One region of the Marinobacter salinisoli genome, then DNA from elsewhere that is predicted to be linked to it. Evidence: riboswitches for the same ligand, from Rfam matches in the RefSeq annotation. Region 1 holds a riboswitch; the other holds the start of a gene.

Region 1 (4,210 bases):
TCGAGACCATCTACCAGCGTTTGGTGGCAGACCACGGGGTCACCATGGTGTCCGATGCTAATGAGTTGGCTCAGAGCCTGATTGCTCTGGTGGGGCATCCGGAGGCCCGGCGGGCGTCGGGAGAGCGGGCCTTGGCCGTGGTGCAGAAAAACCGGGGTGCGCTGGACAAGGTGGTAAGCGGAATTATCGAGCGCCTGTGAGGGCGGGCGCCTGAGCGGCCCGCCCTGAAGGATCACTGGCTGGGGTCGTCCAGCACTTCAGCGTCATTTGCCAGGGCTTCGATGCCCGGCGCTGTCTCGCTCAGCCAGTTGTTAAGCACGATCAGATCCTGTGGGCTCAATGTGCCAGCGGCCTGTTGCAGGCGCAGGGTATTGACCACGTAATCGTAGCGCGCATTGGCGTAATCCCTGAGTGCCACATAGTAGGCCCGCTCTGCATCCAGTACTTCGACAATATTTCGTGTGCCCACCTCATAGCCGGCGCGTGTCGCATCCAGTGCGCTGCGCCGGGACACGATCGTTTGCTCGAGGGCAGATGCGGTCTCAATGTTGTTGTTGACCGTCAGGAACAGGCTGCGAGTGGTCACGCGAACGTCACGGCGCACCGTGTTCAGGTCCTCTTCTGCCACGGTCAGCAAGGAGCGCTGTTGCCGAACGCCAGCCTGGGTGCCACCGCCGGTGTAGAGGGGCACGTTCAGCGTCAGGCCGATCACGCCCTGCGTTGTGGTGCCATCCCTCTGGGTAAATACGGCGCCGGGATCCTCCAGGCCATCGATGTCGGACTTGCCATAGGAGGCATTCAGGTCAAGGGTGGGATAGTGGCCAGCTTTGGCCGCCTTCAGGTTGGCCTCGCTGGTGTCGAGATCGTAGAGTGCGGACTGAATAGACCAGTTCTGCTCCAGCGCGGTTTTTTCCCAAGCCTTTGGATCCATCGGCTCCGGGCGGGCCAAGGGGAAGTTCTCGCGCAGATTTTCCAGGTCTTCGGCAAATTCACCGGTCAGGCGAGCCAGCTGCTCACGGGCAACGTTCAGCCGGTTTTCCGCGACAATACGGAGGCTGCGGGTGTCATCGAACGTGGCGCGGGCCTCATACACTTCGGTAATCGCGATCAGGCCGACGTCGAAACGCTCCTGTGCCTGCTCATACTGGCGTTGAATCGCCGCTTCGGCGGCCAGGGCTGTGGTTACCGTGTCCTGCGCCAGAAGCACATTAAAATAAGCCGTGGCGACATCCAGGATGAGCTGCTGCTGGGCCAGATTGAACTGGGCCCGCGCCGATTCGGACTGAAACTGGCTGGCATCGTATCGATACCAGGCGTCGGCCCGGAATACGGGTTGGGTCAGGCGGGCACCGTAGCTCAGTTCCTGGTAGCCGGTATCCTGATTCGGGCCATCGACGTCAATGTGGTTGGCTTCGCCAAAGGCGCCGATTTGCGGAAGCAGTGCGCTGCGGGTCACATCGCTGGCGGCTTGCTGTGCTTCGTAGCGGGCCTGTGCGGCGGCTATGCCGGAGTCGTAAGACAGTGCTTTCTCGTAGGTCTCTACCAGATCCATGGAAAAAACGGACTGAGTCGCCATCAGGCCTACCAGTCCGGAAAGCAGTCGTTTCTTCATAGTGTCTCCTGAATACCTGTGCACCAAGGTGTCCCGCGTAAATGCTGTAACTGCCGACAAAAATGGACAAAAAACCAGGGGCAGTCGCCGTGTAGGCATGGGTCGGCCATTATGGACAATAAATGGGCGTAGCTCTACACTTGCAAACGGCACTCATTTTGGGTGTCACACAACCAAGTTTCGCGTCTTGACGGGGTGCTGACCGGATTGCTCTTGATGAAGAGCGGCCTGAAAGTCGGCTGAGATTGCACTGCAGAACCCGCAACCTGATCCGGATAATACCGGCGTAGGAATCAACGACCAGAACGATCATTGGCCGTCGCACTCTCGTGCGCCTGTTCGCTAAACAGGTATCAGTAAGGCCAGGCTCCGTCATACGCGACCAGATGTTCATCTGCCAATGCCGGAGCCACTGATGACAGAACAACCCTCCTTTCTGAAAGATTCTGCCCGTGTCGATTCTGCCGCCGCCGAGCCGCTGCCCAGTTCCCGAAAAGTCTACGTTCAGGGGTCGCGCGCCGATCTCCGGGTGCCGATGCGCGCCATTTGCCAAAGTGTGACGCCCACTGACATGGGGGGCGAGCCGAATCCCGACGTCATGGTCTACGACACCTCTGGCCCCTACACGGATCCCAAGGCCCGGATCGATATCAGGCGAGGGCTTGCGCCGGTCAGGGCGGCCTGGCTCAAAGAGCGTGATGACGTGGAGGAATTGGGCGAGTACACCTCGGAATATACCCGCCGCCGGAATGTCGACCCCCGGCTCGATCCACTGCGTTTTTTTGATGCCCGGAAACCGCTGCGGGCAAAGTCGGGCCGGAACGTCACCCAGATGCACTATGCCCGTCAGGGGGTGATTACGCCTGAGATGGAGTTCGTCGCCATTCGGGAAAATATGAAGCTTCAGGAGGCAAGGGAGCAGGGGCTTCTGACGTCACAGCATCAAGGCCAGTCCTTCGGCGCCTCGCTGCCGGATGAGATTACACCGGCGTTTGTGCGGGACGAGGTTGCGCGCGGGCGCGCCATTATCACCGCCAATATTAATCACCCGGAGGTCGAGCCGATGATCATCGGCCGCAACTTCCTGGTAAAGATCAATGGCAATATCGGCAACTCGGCAGTCAGTTCGTCCATCGAGGAGGAGATCGACAAGCTGACCTGGGGCATCCGTTGGGGCGCCGATACCATCATGGATCTGTCGACCGGCAAGAACATCCATGAGACGCGGGAGTGGATCATCCGCAACTCACCGGTTCCCGTTGGCACGGTGCCAATCTATCAGGCACTGGAGAAAGTGGGCGGTGTGGCAGAGGACCTTACCTGGGAAATCTTTCGCGATACCCTGATCGAACAGGCCGAGCAGGGCGTGGATTATTTCACCATTCATGCTGGGGTGCGGCTTCATCACGTGCCGCTGACCGCCAAGCGGGTCACCGGTATTGTGTCCCGGGGAGGGTCCATCATGGCCAAGTGGTGCCTGGCGCATCATCGGGAAAGCTTCCTTTACGAACACTTCGAAGACATCTGCGAGATCATGAAGGCTTATGACGTGTCCTTCAGTCTCGGCGATGGTCTGCGGCCCGGTTCCGTGGCCGACGCCAATGATGCTGCGCAATTCGGCGAGCTGGAAACCCTCGGGGAGCTGACCAGGATTGCCTGGAAGCACGATGTGCAGGTGATGATAGAGGGGCCGGGGCACGTACCCATGCACCTGATCAAGGCGAACATGGATAAACAGCTGGAATGCTGCGACGAGGCGCCTTTTTACACCCTGGGGCCGCTGGTAACGGACATAGCTCCGGGGTATGACCACATCACCTCCGGTATCGGCGCCGCCATGATTGGCTGGTATGGGTGCGCCATGCTTTGTTACGTCACGCCGAAGGAGCATCTGGGGCTGCCCAACAAGGAAGATGTCAAAACCGGCATCATCACCTACAAGATCGCTGCTCATGCGGCGGATCTGGCCAAAGGGCACCCGGGAGCTCAATTGCGGGACGATGCCCTTTCCAAGGCCCGGTTCGAGTTCCGCTGGGAGGACCAGTTCAATCTGGGGCTGGATCCGGACACGGCCCGCGCGTATCACGATGAAACCATGCCCAAGGAGTCTGCCAAGGTGGCGCATTTCTGCTCCATGTGTGGCCCGAAATTCTGTTCGATGCAGATTTCCCAGGAGGTAAGGGATTATGCCAAGGCCAATGCTCTGGATGAGCGCACGGCCCTGGCAGCCGGAATGCAGGAAAAATCCCGGCAATTCAGAAAGTCCGGAGGCAAGCTGTACGACAAGATCTGAGTGGCCCGTTTTTTTTGGCGCTGGCGGGTGGTTCGGGCTGGCTTGCAATGAGTCAGAATCACCGGCTATTGTTCAAGGTTGGGTTCAGTTGGAGAAAAAATGACCAGTCCGTTTCAGTTCAATGCCAGTGATGTTCATGTTGAAAGGCGGGAGACCGTCTTCCAGGGGTTTTTTCGCCTCGACAAACTCTGGCTTACCCATGCCCGTTTCGATGGGCGCGAAATGCCGGTGTTCACTCGTGAGCTGTTCATCCGCGGGGATGCGACCTGCGTACTGCCTTACGATCCCGTCCGCGATGAGGTGGT
Region 2 (4,210 bases), 1.3 Mb from region 1:
CAGCCTGTCGCAGGGTCATGGGGTCTATGGCGTTGAGCGGGCCCCGGATAAGCTGAAGCACGAATGGAAGTGCCATTAATGCATTGATCAGTGCTACCAGAGCGAGGCCCTCGGTGCTCATGCCCAGTTTCGGCCGAAGGGCCAGGAACAGGCCAGTGCCGAGAACTAGCGGGGGAACAAACAGGGGCAGGTGGGCCAGGGTCGCCGGAAGGCGGGCCAATACAGGGCTGACGGAAACCCGGTAGGCCCCCAGTATTAGAAGCGCTGCGATTACAGAGATCAGTCCAGCGGGTAGCGCAATCAACAGACTTCGAAGGGTGGCCTTGAGTAACACTGAGTCCTGTAAGGGGCTCAGGGCGCCAGCAACGCCGGGCACGCCTTTCAGGGTCACAAAGATCAATGGCAGCAACAGGAAAAGCGTGAATCCGGCGATCAGCAAATAATCTCCGAAGCGGCCCGGGCCCACACTGTCTTTGCGCCTGGGCGCCATCGCGAGGTGCCGGGCAGGAACCAGCGCGCTATCCATGCCGCGACGCACAGCCAGATACCAGAGTGAGCCGCAAATCAGCATCTGTACGATGGCGAGCATGGCAGCTCGTGAGAAATCAAATTCGAACCGCAACGCCTGGTAGATCGCCACCTCAAGCGTTGTCGAACCGGGCCCGCCGCCCAGTGTCATGACAATGGCGAAGCTGGTAAAGCAGAGGGTAAACACCAATGTCGCCAACCCCGGAAGAATGGCTTTCACTGCCGGCCATTCCAGCGAACGCCAGAGCCAGATGTTACCCAGCCCCAGTTGGCTGGCGATGCGTCGCTGAGGCTCGGGAACGCTCTCAAGGGCGACAAGGAAGATCCGGGCTGCCAGGGGCGCATTGAAGAACACATGGGCGAGCACGATGCCGTTCAGCCCATAGAGATTCCAGATTTGTTGACCATGGACAGGAAAAAGCCAGCCCGTGAGCCATCCTTGACGGCCATAAATTCCAACCAGGCCGGATACCGCCACAATGGTGGGAATCACCAGGCTTAACTCCATCAGCCGAAGCAGCAGTGAGCGTCCCGGGAAGGCGCGATGCCGGTCCAGCGCACGCGCCAGAGGAATCGCCAGAAGAATACTGAACAGCGTAGAGAGGGTCGCTTGCCATATGCTGAAGCTCACCACGTTACGCAGGTAAGGGCTGGTCCAGAGATCTCGGAACGGCAAATCCGCTGATTGCCAGAGCAGGGCACCGACCCCGACAGAGGCGACGCACAGTATGCCCGCCGCCAGCACGATGCCAGGCCATCGCAGCCAACGGGGGTTACTCAGCGGGGGATGGACGGGCCGCTCCACGTCAAGCAGCCGCGTTTAGCGCGTCATGGCGTTCAGCCATTCATCTACCCAGGCTCGCCGGTTGGCCGATACCGTTGCCGGTGGGAAATACCGGGTGGTTTCGGGCTCTATCAGACGGTCAAATACCTCAGGCATGTCGTCACCGAGGTCGATCGCTGGATACATAACGTTCTTCAGGGGGATGTGATTTTGAAATGCTGGCGTGAGCATGAATGCCAGGAACTCACGGGCCAGGGCCTGCTGATCGCTGTTGGCGACCACGGCCGCGACTTCCACCTGCAGGTAGTGGCCCTCATCGAATTCCGCGGCCTGGTAACGTTCGGTGTTGTCGATGGCCATGTGATAGGCCGGGGAGGTGCTGTACGACAGGATCATCGGAGCTTCCCCGTTCATGAACAGTGAGAAGTAGCCGTCACTCCAGCTCTTTGTTGTCGTCAGGATCTTGCCTTTCAGCGCCTGCCACTTCTCGGGTGCCTGTTCGCCGTAAATATGACGAATCCATAGCAACAGGCCGAGACCGGGCGTGCTGGTGCGCGGGTCCTGAATGATGATTTTAAGATCATCGGGGGCGTCAATAAGGGCTTCCATGCTTTGAGGAGGGCTTGATAGCTGCTCAGTATCATAAACGAACGCAAAGTAGCCCCAGTCGTAGGGCACGAACGTCTCATCTTGCCAATCAATGGGCAGCTCTAACGCTGTCAGATCGGTGTCGTGCGAGTCGAGCAGACCCGTCTTGCGCGCCGCTTCCATGGTCCCGTTATCCAGGCCAAGAACCAGATCAGCCTCGGTAGAATCACCTTCTAATCTCAGGCGCTGCAGAATATCAACGCTGCTGTCCAGTGCCACAAAATTAACAACGCACTGGCACCGGGCTTCGAAGGCTGTTTTTATGGCTGGGCCGGGGCCCCATTCGGCAACGAACGAGGGGTAGGTGTATATGTTCAGCTCGGAAGCGTGGGCTGTAGTGGAGCAGAAGAGTGAGGTCGCAATAATGAAGCTGAGTGCACGAATGGCCATACCAGTTATCCTCTAAACACCGGTGGGGTACGACCATGGTGCCCGGAGTCGGGCATGTTAGCGGCACTCAATCCCTTCGCCGGCATGATCCGGATCAGGTTCCGCGGGTATGGTCTCAGCCCAAGCCTGGCGAAGGTCGGGCACCCCGTTGAGAAAAGCACAGTCTAACATGGGTTTAGGAGGATTAAACGGGCATAAAGCTCAGGTGGTTTTGGCAGGCCAGAACAAAAAGTAACCACTGTCGCCGGCAAATCAAAAAGTTGAAAAAAGTGGTTGACGCACCCGGTCGAATCCGTAGAATACGCCTCCGTTGTCGGCAAGAACCGGCACGCAGAGCGGGAATAGCTCAGTTGGTAGAGCACAACCTTGCCAAGGTTGGGGTCGCGAGTTCGAATCTCGTTTCCCGCTCCAATTTTTCTCCGGCCCACGCCGGGTAGAAATTGATTCAAAAGTCTCTCACAGCCCACCTGAGAGCAGCTAAGCCTTAATCCTTCAGGCTTTTCCCCGGCGCGGTGGCAGAGTGGTTATGCAGCGGACTGCAACTCCGTGTACGCCGGTTCGATTCCGACCCGCGCCTCCAATTTTCCCTGAACACCGACAAGCTCTCCGACTTGCTGACTGAGCCGCTATCAACCTTTCACTGATGGCAAAGCCCATTTGTTCAGCGTACGAATCAGATTGGCTTTGACAACGGGTTTGGCGATGTAATCGTCCATGCCGGCCTCGAGGAACTTGGCCTGGTCTCCCGGCATCGCGTTGGCGGTGAGTGCGACTATAGGCTTGTCTTTGAACCGGGATTCTCCGCGTATTAATCTGGCCGCTTGGAGACCATCCATTTCGGGCATAAAAATGTCCATCAGGATGAGGTCGTAATCCATGGTTTTAGCTAGCTCTAGGGCCTCAAGACCATTCCCGGCAACATCCACCACGTACCCGGTTCCTTCGAGCATGGCGCGAAACACGATTTGGTTGGCCAGTGAATCTTCAGCGAGCAGCACTCGAATAGGGGGGTGACCCATTTCCGCAGGTGTCGCTACGGAATCCGATGACTCTTCTGGCAGCTGGGTTTCTTTTGCCCGAATCTCAAGCGGTAACTCGAATTCGAACTGCGCACCCGATCCCGGACGTGCATGGGCACGGATGCTACCCCCCATCTTTTCAATCAGCCTTCTGCAAATGGCCAGTCCCAGTCCAGTACCTTCGTGTTTTCGAGCGGCGGTTGAATCGAGCTGTGAGAACGGCAGAAAAAGCTTGTCTGCCTGAGCATCGTCGAAACCGACCCCTGTGTCGGTTACCACAAAGCGAAATAACTGCCGACCATTGTCAGATCCAGCTTGGTGAACTGCCAGGGTGATGGAGCCTTTGTCCGTGAATTTAATGCCATTGGAGAGCAAGTTCAGCAAAATCTGCTGTAGGCGGCCGGCATCCCCATTGACGATGACGCTCACGTCTTCTCCGATGTCTTCGATCAACTCAAGACGTTTCTGTAAGGCCTTGGCATTGGAGAGCTTTAGTGTTTTACGGACCACTTCCGCCAGATTGAAATCTCCGAACTCCAGTTCCAGCCGGTTGGCTTCCATCTTCGATAGATCCAGTAACTCGTTGAGAAGGGTCAGGAGATGCTCTGCAGACTCATGGGTTGTGTTGATGTACTGCTGGTCCTTGGGAGTGAGCCTACCGCTGACCTTGATCAGGTTCAGCAGGCCGAGAATGGCGTTCATCGGGGTTCGAAGTTCGTGACTGACGGTGGCGAGGAATGCCGTTTTGGCTTCGTTAGCACTTTCGGCTCGACGCTTCTCAGCGGCAAGTTCGAACTCTTTGGTTTTGAGCTCTGAGATGTCCGAATAAGAGATGACTGTG

Evidence for each region. Region 1 has a riboswitch for thiamine pyrophosphate ahead of thiC (phosphomethylpyrimidine synthase ThiC). Riboswitches for the same ligand answer to the same signal wherever they lie in the genome.
Region 2: linked by a shared signal. The riboswitch ahead of thiB (thiamine ABC transporter substrate binding subunit) and the one ahead of thiC (phosphomethylpyrimidine synthase ThiC) in region 1 are both predicted to bind thiamine pyrophosphate.

Annotation. Positions count from the first base shown of each region.
Region 1 covers NZ_CP071247.1:1,463,934-1,468,143, forward strand. The annotation lists gene waaA (lipid IV(A) 3-deoxy-D-manno-octulosonic acid transferase) at 1-200, shown strand, start outside; gene LPB19_RS06680 (TolC family outer membrane protein) at 233-1,612, opposite strand; TPP riboswitch at 1,794-1,922, shown strand; gene thiC (phosphomethylpyrimidine synthase ThiC) at 2,028-3,905, shown strand; gene LPB19_RS06690 (NUDIX domain-containing protein) at 4,005-4,210, shown strand, end outside.
Region 2 covers NZ_CP071247.1:2,721,939-2,726,148, reverse strand. The annotation lists gene thiP (thiamine/thiamine pyrophosphate ABC transporter permease) at 1-1,333, opposite strand, end outside; gene thiB (thiamine ABC transporter substrate binding subunit) at 1,349-2,350, opposite strand; TPP riboswitch at 2,405-2,508, opposite strand; tRNA gene LPB19_RS12360 (tRNA-Gly) at 2,686-2,761, shown strand; tRNA gene LPB19_RS12355 (tRNA-Cys) at 2,857-2,930, shown strand; gene LPB19_RS12350 (ATP-binding protein) at 2,980-4,210, opposite strand, start outside.